3 regions of the Neorhizobium sp. CSC1952 genome follow, and region 1 is predicted to be linked to each of the others. Evidence: riboswitches for the same ligand, from Rfam matches in the RefSeq annotation. Region 1 holds a riboswitch; each other region holds the start of a gene.
The links. Region 1 has a riboswitch for thiamine pyrophosphate ahead of QTA58_RS13345 (ABC transporter permease). Riboswitches for the same ligand answer to the same signal wherever they lie in the genome.

Region 1 (4,368 bases):
GGGTGGTTGGTGATGAAGATCGACGCCTGCTCCACGGCCGCCAGGAACCGCGGCAGCCTGCCGTCCTCGGCAAGATCACGGCGGGTGACGAAGATCAGCTCGTCATAGGCCGGGACGCCGTGCTCTTCCGGAAAGAAGGCGCGCCCCTGATGGCCTTCGAGCTTCATCTGCGTCAGCTCGAAATTGCGGAATCCGCCGAGCGTCGCATCCACCTTGCCGCCGATCAGCGAGGGGGAGAGCGAGAAATTGACGTTGATCAGCTCCACGTCGTCGTTGCTCAGCCCTTCCGACGCCAGCATCCGCTTCAGCATGGCGTCCTCGAAGCCGGTGACCGAGAAACCGACCTTCTTGCCTTTCAAGTCCTTGAGGCTCTTGATCGGGCCGTCCGCAAGCACGGTCACCGTGTTGAGCGGCGTTTCGACGAGCGTGCCGAAGCGGACGAGCGGCAGGCCCGCTTCGTGGTCGAGATAGAGATTGGGCTGGTAATGGACGCCGATATCCGCCTGACCGGCGGAGACGAGGCGCGGCACGGCGGAGGGATCGGACGGCGGGATGAGCTCGACGTCGAGCCCCGCTGCGGCGAACAGCCCCTGTTCCCGGGCGACCACCATCGGCGCATGGTCCGGATTGACGAACCATTCCAGGAGCACGGTGAGCTTGTCGGCCGCCTGCGAGGAAACGGGTGCCAGCGCGCCTGCGAGCGCGACGAAGGAGGCAAGAAGGATGCGGATCATGATCGGGATTTACTCCTTGATGTGAACGGGGATGCCGGATCGGCTTCGCTGGCCCACGGGGCGAGGCTCGCCGTCAGCCGGTCGATGAGAAGCCTGAGGATGAGGGTGAGGATCGCAAGCACCGTCATCGCCGCGAAGACGACATCGGTCTGCATGCGGGCATTGGCCTGGACCATCACGAAGCCGAGGCCGCCGGAGGCGCCGACCCATTCGCCCACGACCGCGCCGAGCGGCGCCAGCGGCGCAGCGACCCGGAGGCCGGATACGAGATGGGGGATCGCCAGCGGAACGCGCACCCGCACCAGCGTCTGCCAGTGCGTCGCGCCTTCCAGTGAGACGGCGTCGAGGATTTCCCGGTCGGTGCGGCGAAGGCCGTCAGCAAAGGCAGAGGCGACGGGGAAGAAGATGATGATGGTCGTCATCGCCACTTTCGAGGCCAGGCCGAAACCGAGCCAGAGAACGAGGATCGGCGCCAGCACGAAGACGGGAAACGCCTGGACGACGAGGACCATCGGCCAGACGAGACGGCTGAGCCGCGGCAGCGCCGCAACGCCGAAGGCGATCGCGATGCCGAGGACGGAGCCGATCACCAGCCCCAGCGCGATCTCCGTCAGCGTGACGGCGCTGTTCTCCAGCAGAAAGCCCGGCTGGCGCAGGAAGGCGGAAACCACCGCGACCGGCGACGGCAGGATGTAGCGAGGCGGAGAGAAGACCGAGATGCCGGCCTGCCAGAGGGCAAGGAGCACGGCAAGGCCGACGGCCGCATGGGAGGCGCGCATGGGTTTGTCAGGCGCGGCGGCGGGCGGCCGGCGAATGTCCGACGCGGGAAAGATGCATATGTGTCATCGGTCGATCTCCAGATGTGCCAATCACGGAGATCCAGGTGAAGCGGAGAAGAGAAAATGCCGTCGGGTGACGTCCGTTTCCGTTCCTACGCCGGCATGACCCGGATCAGGTTCAAGGGTCCGGCTCACCGCCATCTCAGCATCGTAGGATGCCCCCCTCGGAATTCCGCGAAACTGTCGGTTTTCCTGAGAACTGTCAATGGGTGTGGCCGATCACCGGCCGGACGGGAAAGCAGGCCGGCATGGACGGTCAGCCGCCGGGCCGGAGAAAAATGAGAGAAAACTCGAATGTGATGAAAAAAGATCGCGAGCTCGTCGTCTTTGGCATCGGAGCGCATCCAGGACGACATAGACGGGTTAAGACGAGTTCGCTTCCATGAGACATCAACTCCATCTGCCGCCGGGCGAGGCAATGTTCATGCCTTTCGCCGATCGAAAACCCTTCTTGCCGAAACCGGCCACCTAGAGCCCTACCCGACCAGCGGCACACAGGTGCCGGCACCGACCGGGAGCGGATGGCTACGCCCGTTCCCCGTCATCGAAGCCGAAACAGACGAGCAATGCGCGATCCTTTTTATCGCGTGCCGGGGATGGAGACCATGCAATCGTCCAGGCAAGCCGCCGAAGCTGCCACGTTCCAGAGTTTTGCAAACTGCTACCTGCGGGAGGTCAATCCCGGCACGCCGGTCGTGCACCGCATTCCTGCCGGATCGGTCGAATGCATCGAATGGTCCCTGCCGCGGCAGCAGACGCTGCTGCGGGCGGAAATCCTGTCGGCCTCCCTTTGCGGTCCGCAGCATTTCGGCAGGCTATGGGTGCGGGCCGTGTCGGACGCGGCCTGGCGGCAGGCCGAACCGATGTCCGCCCTCCACCTCCTCATCCATGAGGCCTACCGCCAGATGGAAGACGGTCGGACCGATGCCCTGCGCACGTTCGAACTCGAGCTTCTGATGCGCGTTCTCGACAGCTACCAGCAGATGGCGCTCTATATCGAGAAAGCCTCTCCGCCGCCGCAGGACGAAGGACATTTCATCGAGGCGGAGCAGTCGCTCGTCTTCGGTCACTGGCAGCACCCGACGCCGAAGAGCCGGCAGGGCATGACGTTCTGGCAGCAGGAACGGTACGCTCCGGAACTGCGCGGCCAGTTCAGGCTCCACTACTTCGCCGCAAGGGAAAGCCATGTGCGCCAGGCTTCGGCGCACGGGGCGGACGTGCAGGAGATCGTCCGCTCGCAGCTCGGCAGGTCCGGCAGCGATGTCGGGGCCGGCAGCGATGAATGCCTTATCCCCATGCATCCGCTTCAGGCGGAAGCGCTGCTTCTCGACCCGGACGTGCAGGCGCTGCAGCGCCGCGGCAGCCTGCGCCATATCGGCCCCGCCGGCCCCCTCTTCACCGCGACCTCCTCCGTCCGCACGGTCTACAGCGCCCACGCGGACTGGATGCTCAAATTCTCGCTTCCCGTCAGGATCACCAATTCCGTCCGCATCAACCGCCGTCAGGAGCTGGAAGCGGGCGTGGCGATGGCAAGGCTGATGCATCGCATCGGCTTTGCCGAACGGTCGGCGAATTTCCGCATCATCCACGACTCCGCCTATGTCACGCTCGACATGCCGGGTCGAGAAGAAAGCGGCTTCGAAGTTATCCTTCGCGAAAACCCGTTCAGGGGCGACGGCGCGCGCGGCGTGGTCACCGTCGCCGCACTGACCGCCGACCCGCTTCCCGGAGAGATCTCGAGGCTGGAGCGCCTTGTCCGCAGGTTTGCCGCCAGACGTGCCGACAGCCTGTCCGACGCTGCGCTCTCCTGGTTCCGGCATTATTTCGATTGCGCCGTGGAGCCGCTGATCCGGCTCTACGACGACTACGGCATCGCGCTGGAAGCCCATCAGCAGAACAGCCTTCTCGACATCGGCGCGGGTTATCCGACAGCCGGTTACTATCGGGACAACCAGGGCTTCTATCTTTCCGAGCGTTACCGCAGCCTGCTTGCCGGCCATGTGCCGGAGACGGAAACGATCGCTTCCCTGTATTTCCCGGACAGCGAGATCCGCGACCGCTTCGCCTATTACCTGATCGTCAACCAGGTCTTTTCGGTCATCAGCCGCATGAGCCATGACGGCCTCTGCGACGAGAGCGTGCTTCTATGCGCTTTCAGGGGCCATCTGGAACGATGCGCGGAAAAGATGACCGGAGCCGGGAAGGATTTCGCGCGGCATGTCCTCGACCTGCCGACGATCGCCTCCAAGGCCAACCTGACGACGCGCCTCTTCGATATCGACGAGCTGCAATCCGACGGCACCCATACCCTTTACCGGCAGGTTCCGAACCCGCTGAGGGTTCCGATGGTGCTGGCGGCCCCGAGGACGAGCCATGCCATTGCCTCTTGAGATACCGGGACGGCCGCATGACCGCGTGCTGCGCCAGCTCGTGGCGGCGCTGCTTTTCGAAGGCATCGCCGATGCGCGGGAAAGTGCCGGCGAAGGCCCGAGGCAATTCCACTGGTCGCTCGGCGGCCGGCAGTTCCGGTGCCGCGGCACGGTCGGCCCCTTCGGGCGGATCCGTGTCACGGAAGGCTCCGTCGAAATGCAGGCCCTTCATGGCGAATGGGAACCCGCCTCGCTCGGCGCGATCGTCACGTCGCTTCCCGGCACCGGCATCTCGCGCGGGAAACTTCTTCGCGAACTGGAAGAGACGATCGCCCTCTGCGAATGGAACCATCGCAATCTTCCGCCGCGCGTCCGCCGTCACATGACCTTTACGGAGCTGGAAGGCGCGTTGGACGAAGGGCATCC
Region 2 (4,368 bases), 750 kb from region 1:
TACAGGTGATCATCTCGCCTCGCTGCGTGGCCTTTTCAGACCACTTGCACGGCTCAACCGAACCTGGCCTGGCGACCAGGGGGAGGCTTGATAGGAAAGCCCGTCTTTCGACGAACTCTCCATGGCTTTCACCTCTTCCATCTTCCCCGCACGTTACGGTTCCGATGGAAGCGCCGGCCCCCGCCTGCCCGCGAACGTCTCGCGAAACACTCCGGCGACGGAAGCAAGCGGATTGTAGGCATGGGTTCGGAGGGCGGGGATGAGAAAGAGGTTAAGTGGTTGATAAGACTTGAGTGGCCTTGAATTTTATCCATCAGTTCGGTGGATGCGGCCACACCCCCCTCTGCCCTGCCGGGCATCTCCCCCTCAAGGGGGGAGATCGGATGGGCACACCGGCTTCCCCAAACAAATAACAGCAAACTCCTACGAGCCGGTAGTTGGGCGGGAAGGTCATGCCGCTTGTGATCTCCCCACCTGTGGGGGAGATGTCCGGCAGGACAGAGGGGGGCGGAACGGTACGCCATTCATCCGCTCGCGGCTCGGCGCAGTCAGCCCCCGTCCGCAAGATAGCCCATCAATCCTCCCCGACCGGCATATAAAGATCGCCGCCGTCGCGATATTTGGCGGCCATGGCTTCCAGTCCTTCCTTCTGCGCCTCGGAACGGATGTCGTGCGAGATCCGCATCGAGCAGAATTTCGGCCCGCACATGGAGCAGAAATGCGCCACCTTGTGCGCCTCCTTCGGCAGCGTCTCGTCATGGAAGGAGCGCGCCGTTTCCGGGTCCAGCGACAGGTTGAACTGGTCTTCCCAGCGGAATTCGAACCGGGCGCGCGACAGCGCATCGTCCCGGATGCGCGCCGCCGGATGTCCCTTGGCGAGATCGGCGGCATGCGCTGCGATCTTGTAGGTGACGACGCCCGTCTTCACGTCGTCGCGGTCCGGCAGGCCCAGATGTTCCTTGGGCGTGACGTAGCAGAGCATGGCCGTGCCGAACCAGCCGATCATCGCCGCCCCGATGCCGGAGGTGATGTGGTCGTAACCGGGTGCGATGTCGGTCGTCAGCGGTCCGAGCGTGTAGAAGGGCGCCTCGCCGCAGGTCGCAAGCTGCTTGTCCATGTTCTCCTTGATCTTGTGCATCGGCACATGGCCGGGACCTTCGATCATCACCTGGCAGTCCTTCGCCCAGGCGATTTTCGTGAGCTCGCCAAGGGTTTCCAGTTCCGCGAACTGCGCCGCGTCGTTGGCGTCCGCGATCGAACCGGGGCGCAACCCGTCGCCGAGCGAGAAGGAGACGTCGTAAGCGCTGCAGATGTCGCAGATCTCCTCGAAGTGCTCGTAGAGAAAGCTCTCCCTGTGGTGATGCAGACACCACTTGGCCATGATGGAGCCGCCGCGCGACACGATGCCGGTGACGCGGTTGACGGTGAGCGGGATATAAGCGAGCCGCACGCCCGCATGGATGGTGAAATAGTCGACGCCCTGTTCCGCCTGCTCGATGAGCGTGTCGCGATAGACCTCCCAGGTGAGGTCCTCGGCTATGCCGTTCACCTTTTCGAGCGCCTGGTAGAGCGGCACGGTGCCGATCGGAACCGGCGAGTTGCGGATGATCCATTCGCGGATGTTGTGGATGTTGCGGCCGGTCGAGAGATCCATGACCGTATCGGCGCCCCAGCGGATCGCCCAGACCATCTTCTCCACCTCTTCCGCCATGGACGAGGTCACGGCCGAATTGCCGATATTGGCATTGATCTTCACCAGGAAATTCCGGCCGATGATCATCGGTTCGGATTCGGGATGGTTGATGTTGGCGGGGATGATCGCCCGACCCTCGGCGACTTCGCGGCGCACGAATTCCGGCGTCACGAAATCCGGAATATGCGCGCCGAAGCTTTCGCCATCCCTTGCCAGGGCTTCCTTGGCCGCTTGCCGGCCGAGATTCTCGCGAATGGCGATGAATTCCATCTCCGGCGTGACGATGCCGGCGCGCGCATAGGCGAGCTGGGTGACGGCTTTTCCGCTCTTTGCCTTGAGCGGTGCATTGCGAAGCGGAAATTCCGGCGTCAGGCGGTCGCCGGTGGCAAACCCGTTGTCTTCCGGCTTTACGATGCGGCCTTCATAGGATTCCACGTCGCCGCGTGCGCGAATCCAGCGCTCGCGAAGCCGCGGCAGGCCGGATTCGATCGCCGGCGTGTGAGCGGGATCGGTATAGGGACCGGAAGAATCATAGACGGTCACCGGCGGTTCGCCAGCCGTCGGATGCAGGGCGATCTCGCGCATCGGCACCCGGATATCCGGATGCATGGTGCCGGGCTTGAAGACTTTCGTGGAGGCCGGAAGCGGGCCGGTGGTGACGACCGGGGTGAGCTTGGGTGGGACAATATTCATGGTCGAGGCTCCAAGGTTTGACGTTTGGAGACCCAGTTCCAGTGTTGGAATGATGGAAAAGCGCCTGAGCGGATGAAACGGGAATCCCGCCATTGCCGTGAGCGCTCGCACCGTCCCTACGCCAGTATGAACTGGATCAGGTTCAACGGGTCACTGCGCCGCAATCGGCAAAGCCTGAATTGCCCAGCAGTATCTCAGCCCCTTGCCGGGACCCCCCTGGTGAATACCGGCATCAAAAACCCCGGCGCCTTCGCTGTCAAGCCGGCCTCTTTGCGGCCGGTCGCTCGAATTTGAACGAATCCCGCAGCCCTAATTTCATTACGTTTCTTACCGGAATCTTATGCTTTCCGGCCTAAACATGCACCCAGCGATGAACGCAACACCATCCGGGGGATGTCTGATGAACGAGACCATTCGCGAATTGCTGACACGGGTTGGCGGCCTCCCCGTCGCCGTGAGCGAGCTTGAGAACGGCGGCGACCTTTATGCGGCGGGCCTTTCTTCGTTCGCATCCGTGCAGCTCATGCTGGCGATCGAAGAGGCCTTCGATATCGAGTTTCCCGACAATCTCCTGAATCGCAAGTCTTTCGCCAGCATCTCGGCGATCGAAGAGACCGTATCCCGGATCCTGAAAGCCCGCGAGGCCGCGTGATGAGCCTCGCCGCCGTCGCAACCGATATGAGCCTTGGCGCACGCGCCCATCGTGTTGCGATGGTGGCCGCCGAATTCGCCGACCGCGTCGATCAGGAAGGCCGCTTCCCGCGCGAGGCGGTCGAGGCCCTGAAGGCCGAGCGGCTGCTGGGCATCCAGATTCCCTCTGCCTTTGGCGGCGAAGGCGCAACGACGCAGGAAATCGCCGAAGTCTGCTCCATTCTGGGCCAGGCCTGCGCCGCGAGCGCCATGGTCTTCGCCATGCACCAGATCAAGGTTTCCAGCCTTGTCGAGCACGGAACGGAAAGCGCCTGGCATAAGGATTTCATGCGCGAGCTCGCCGCCCGGCAGCTTCTGGTCGCCTCGGCGACGACGGAAGCCGGCATCGGCGGCAACATGCGCAACTCCATCTGCGCGATCGAAATCGACGGCGACATCTGCCGGCTGACGAAGGACGCGACCGTCATCTCCTACGGCGCCCATGCCGATGCGATCATGGTCACTTCGCGCAGCCACGAGAAGGCCGCTTCGGGCGACCAGGTCATGACCGTTTTCAGGAAGGGTCAGTACACGCTCCAGAAGACGGTCGACTGGGATACGCTCGGCATGCGCGGCACCTGCTCCGACGGCTTCCTGTTCAAGGGCGAAGCGCCGGCGGTCCAGGTATTCCCGAAGCCTTTCGCCGAGATCGCCGCGCAATCCATGCTCGCGACCTCGCATCTCCTCTGGAGCGCGGTGTGGTACGGCATCGCCGCCGACGCGGTCCTTCGCGCCCAGGCCTTCGTGCGCGCCGCCGCCCGCAAGGCGAACGGCGCCCAGCCGCCCGGCGCCGTCAGGCTGGCTGAAGCCTCGAACCTGCTGCAGCTCCTGAAGGCCAACATCCTTTCCGGCCTGAAGGTCTATGCGGATGCCAAGGCCGACCCGGACCAGCTCTCCTCGATGGCGTTTTCGATCGCCATGAACAACGTCAAGCTCGCCTCTTCCGAGACGATCCTGACGATCATCAACCAGGCTATGATCATCTGCGGCATCATGGGCTACAAGAACGGCACGCCCTACAGCCTCGGCCGGCACCTGCGCGATGCCCATTCCGCCCAGCTGATGATCTCCAACGACCGCATCCTCGGCAACACGTCGACCATGCTGCTCGTGCAGAAACCGGACACCAGCCTGCTCGGCTGACGCCCACCCGTCAAATGAATTGCCCTCAAGCGAATTGGATGAGGTGAAGCCATGGATATGCAAGTTTCCTTTCTCGACCGCCTGTTCGATGCGGGCCTTCTGATCGAGACCGGCGTCGACGGGCTCTATGGCCGCAGCGGCCAGTTCGA
Region 3 (4,368 bases), 550 kb from region 1:
GAGGGGCATGTTAAAGAAGACATGGGCGAGGAGGATGCCAGAGAGGCCGTAGATGCTGACCGGCTGCTCGAGGCCGAGCTTCAACAGCAGGCTGTTGATGATGCCCTGCCGGCCCCAGATGCCGATCAGCCCCAGCGCGCCGATCAGCACAGGCAGGCCCATCGGCAAAGCCATCAGCCGGACGATCCACAGCCGTCCCGGAAAATGCGGGCGGCGGGCGAGCGCCAATGCCACGGGAATTGCGAAGGCAATCGATAGGGCCGTCGAGAGCACGGCCTGCCACAGGGTGAAGCGCAGGATGCGCCACGTATAGGCGGTGAAGAGCCTCGTCTGGGTGCTCTCCACGTCCCAGGACAGCAGGACGGCGATCGGCGCGCCGGCGAAAAGGGCGATGCCGAGGAAGCTCGTCAGGCCCCAGGCGATCCCTCTTCTTCGCTCGGCGTGCGTCAGCAAGATAGAGACCTTAGTTCCTGCTCATGGCAGTGAGCCATTCGTCGATCCAGGCCTGACGGTTCTTGGCGATTTCATCCGAACCCATCAGGAAGGTCTTCTTGGGCTGCACCAGTTTACCGAAGGCTTCCGGCAGCGGTTCGGATGTCTCCGCGGCAGGCATCATCCAGTTGGTGGTCGGAATGACATCCTGAAATTCAGGGGAGATCATGAACTTCAGGAACTGCCTTGCAAGATCCTTGTCGGAGGACCCTTTGAGCATGCCGCCCACCTCGATCTGGATGTAATGGCCTTCCGAGAAGGATGCCGCCTGGTAGCGGTCGGTCTTTTCCTCGACCATATGATAGGCGGGAGAGGTCGTATAGGAGAAGACCATGGGCACTTCGCCCTTGGTGAACAGGCCATAGGCCTCCGACCAGCCGGGGGTCACCGTCAGCACGCGGTTCTTGAGTTTCGCCCAGGCTTCCGGCGCCTGGTCGCCGTAGACGGACTTCATCCAGAGCAGCAGGCCGAGGCCCGGGGTCGAGGTGCGGGGATCCTCGATGGCGATCTTTTGCGAAGGATCGCCATCGACAAGCTCCTTCAGGCTTCTCGGCGGGTTCTTCATGACCTTGGTATCGTAAACCACGGCGAAATGGCCGTAATCGTACGGGATGAAGGTGTCGTCGCTATAGTTGCCCGGCACCTTGACCGCGGAAATGTCGAGCCCGTGCGGTTCGAAAAGGCCGGTCGCCTTCGCCTCCGAGATCAGGTTGGTATCGAGGCCAAGCGCGATATCGGCATCCGTGTTTTCACCTTCCAGCTTGAGACGTGTGAGAAGCGCCACACCGTCCGCAACGCCGACGAAATCGACCTTGCAGGCGCAGGTCTTTTCGAAAGCTTCCTTGACCTTGGGGCCTGGACCCCAGTCGGAAACGAAGCTCTCATAGGTATAGACGGTCAGCGTCTTTTCTTGAGCGTGAGCGGATACGGAAAGGAAAAGGCCGGTTGCGGCCGCGAATATCGAGAGAGCGATCCTGCGCATCAGCGCCTCCTTTATTTACGATAAGGGGAATAGGCGCTGGTCATGAGCCGTCTAATCCCTCCGCCGGTGTTAACCGGATCAGGTTCCGCGGGTTGGCAAAGCCTCTCAGCCGCGTCTGGCGCGGCACCCCGTTAGAGCAGATCAGATGTAACGGCGGCGGGATTGACTGGCAAGGGGGCGTCGCGATCAGGCGGCGCCCATGTCCATGTACATGACTTCCCAGACATGGCCGTCGGGATCCTGGAAACTGCAGCCATACATGGGACCCATCTCGATATTCGGCTTCCATTCGCCGCCACCGGCGCCAAGCGCCTTCGCCTTGAAGTCGTCGACCTCGGCGCGGCTTCCGGCGGAGAGGCAGTTCAGCACTTCCTTGGTGCGCCTGGCATCGGCAATCTCGCCGTTGATGAAGCCCTGGAATTTCTCATGTTGGAGCAGCATGACGTAGATCTGCTCGCTGACGACCATGCAGCTCGCCGTCTCATCGGAAAAGTCGGGATTCCTGGTAAAACCCAGTGCCGTGTAGAAGCGTGTCGCGACTTCGACATTTGCGACGGGCAGGTTCACGAAAATCATTCGCATGCAAGTTCTCCTCTTCGCCTTCAACCTATACGCACGTGATCGTGCGTTCTACCCAAGGACGAAGAAGGAAACGTGACTCCGACATGAAAGGGGCGAAATTTTTCGCCTAACCCGAATTCTGCCGGAAGACCTTGAGTTCGCGCGGCACGATGGCCATCGTCCCCAGGCGGTCGGCGATCGCATAGTCGATCGACTGTTCCAGGACCTGAGGCGCTACCGGCTTTGTCAGGACACCCAGAAAGCCTTTCTCGCCGTCTTCGATGTCGTCCGGGTTTCCGGTCATGAAGATCACCGTTATCCCATATCGTTCGGCAAGTTGCCGGCCGATGTCCGGTCCGGTCCGGCCGTCTGCGAGATTGACGTCGACGATGGCGATATCGGCCCGTGAGGCCAATTCCAGGGCGTGTTTGCGGGCATTGGCAAAACCTGCCACCTTCAAGCCCATGTTCTCAACGGTTTCGGCTATGTCGAGCGCGATCAGAAACTCATCTTCGATGATCAGCACCTGTTGATTCATCGCTTCCCTGGGCAGCCGACGACGCGGTACTTTTGTCAGCATTGGACGTCCCCACACGGTTTCCGGTTCCCAATTCGGGCCGATGACGCAGCCGGCGTTCAGCCCACGAATGCGGATCGAACGGGCAGGGGACGGGAATGTTCCGTTATGCGACAGATTTTGCGCTCTAAGCGGTTGTTATAGTTAACAATCCGTTGCTCAGCCTTCCAACTCTTCTCGCAGCAGCTCGAGATCGAGCCATTCCTCTTCCATCTTCGTGAGGCTTGCCCGCAATTTCTCCATTTCCGCCGCGAGCTTGTTGAAGGCGGCCGGGTCCCTGGTGAAGAGATTGGGATCCGCCATCTTTTTCTCCCGCGCGGCGATTTCGGCTTCAGCCTTGGCCATTTCCTTCGGCAGGTTTTCGAGTGCGAATTTCTGCTTGTAGGAAAGTTTTCCCTTGGTCTTCGACGCTTCCACAGGCAAAGCTGCGGCCTCTGCCTTCGGCTTTTCCGCCTTCTCCGCCCTGCGCCTTTCCTCCTGCGCGCCCTTCCGCTGGGCGAGCATGTCCGTGTATCCGCCGGCATATTCGATCCAGCGGCCGTCCGGCGTCTCCGGATTGGCAGGCGCTATCGTGGAAGTCACGGTGCGGTCGAGAAAATCGCGGTCGTGGCTGACGAGGATGACGGTTCCGTTGTAGCCCGCGACGATCTCCTGCAAGAGGTCCAACGTCTCGATGTCGAGGTCGTTCGTCGGCTCGTCTAATATCAGCAGGTTCGAGGGTCTGGCCATGATGCGGGCGAGCATCAGTCGGGCGCGCTCGCCGCCCGACAGATTCCTGATCGGAGTGCGGATCTGCTCCGGCTGGAACAGGAAGTCCTTCATGTAGCCCGCCACATGCCGCTGCTCGCCGTTGACAAGCAGCGTTTCGCCGCGTCCGTCCGTCAGATAGTGCGAGAGGGTCTCTTCCGGGTTCAGGTCTTCGCGCTTCTGGTCGAGCGTTGCGATTTCCAGATTGGTGCCGAGCTTCACCGTGCCGCTGTCCGGCGCAAGCCCACCCGTCAGCATCTTCAGAAGCGTCGTCTTGCCGGCGCCGTTCGGGCCGACGAGGCCGATCCGGTCGCCGCGATGGACTCGGATCGAAAAGGGCGCGACGATCGGGCGATCGTAGGCCTTGGTGATGTTTTCGGCTTCGATTACCAGCTTGCCGGATTCTCGGCCTTCGGTGATCTGCGCTTGCACCGTGCCTTGTGGCCCCTTGTGGCCGCGATAGCTGGCGCGCATGGTCTGCAATTCGCCGAGGCGGCGCATGTTGCGCTTGCGCCGCGCGGTGACGCCGTAGCGCAGCCAATGTTCCTCGCGCTCGATCGCCTTGCCGAGCTTGTGTTGCTCCAGTTCCTCGGCCTCCAGTACCTCGTCGCGCCAGACCTCGAAATGGGCGAAGCCCCTATCCAGTCGCCTGGAGGCGCCGCGGTCGAGCCAGACGGTGGCGGTCGAGACCTTTTCGAGGAAACGGCGGTCGTGGGAGATCAGCACCAGCGCGCTCTTCGTCTTGCGCAGCTCGTCTTCCAGCCATTCGATGGTCGGCAGGTCGAGATGGTTGGTCGGCTCGTCGAGAAGCAGGATATCCGGCTCCGGCGCCATGACGCGGGCGAGCGCCGCGCGGCGGGATTCCCCACCGGAGAGGGTCTTGGGATCCTCCTGTCCGGTGAGGCCCAGATGTTCGAGCAGATAGGTGACGCGATAGGGATCGTCGCCGGGGCCGAGACCCGCTTCCGCGTAGGCCTGCACGGTCGAGTAACCGGCGAAATCCGGCGCC

Region 2: another riboswitch for thiamine pyrophosphate. It lies ahead of thiC (phosphomethylpyrimidine synthase ThiC); the one in region 1 lies ahead of QTA58_RS13345 (ABC transporter permease).
Region 3: another riboswitch for thiamine pyrophosphate. It lies ahead of thiB (thiamine ABC transporter substrate binding subunit); the one in region 1 lies ahead of QTA58_RS13345 (ABC transporter permease).

Annotation. Positions count from the first base shown of each region.
Region 1 covers NZ_CP128416.1:2,730,265-2,734,632, reverse strand. Annotated here, with positions in the region: gene QTA58_RS13350 (ABC transporter substrate-binding protein) at 1-734, opposite strand, end outside; gene QTA58_RS13345 (ABC transporter permease) at 731-1,513, opposite strand; TPP riboswitch at 1,646-1,748, opposite strand; gene QTA58_RS13340 (IucA/IucC family protein) at 2,179-3,963, shown strand; gene QTA58_RS13335 (IucA/IucC family protein) at 3,947-4,368, shown strand, end outside.
Region 2 covers NZ_CP128416.1:1,980,429-1,984,796, reverse strand. Annotated here, with positions in the region: gene thiC (phosphomethylpyrimidine synthase ThiC) at 575-2,386, opposite strand; TPP riboswitch at 2,482-2,614, opposite strand; gene QTA58_RS09895 (acyl carrier protein) at 2,787-3,038, shown strand; gene QTA58_RS09890 (acyl-CoA dehydrogenase family protein) at 3,038-4,219, shown strand; gene QTA58_RS09885 (amino acid--[acyl-carrier-protein] ligase) at 4,271-4,368, shown strand, end outside.
Region 3 covers NZ_CP128416.1:2,176,730-2,181,097, forward strand. Annotated here, with positions in the region: gene thiP (thiamine/thiamine pyrophosphate ABC transporter permease ThiP) at 1-456, opposite strand, end outside; gene thiB (thiamine ABC transporter substrate binding subunit) at 464-1,489, opposite strand; TPP riboswitch at 1,513-1,615, opposite strand; gene QTA58_RS10700 (VOC family protein) at 1,661-2,056, opposite strand; gene QTA58_RS10705 (response regulator) at 2,163-2,615, opposite strand; gene QTA58_RS10710 (ABC-F family ATP-binding cassette domain-containing protein) at 2,772-4,368, opposite strand, start outside.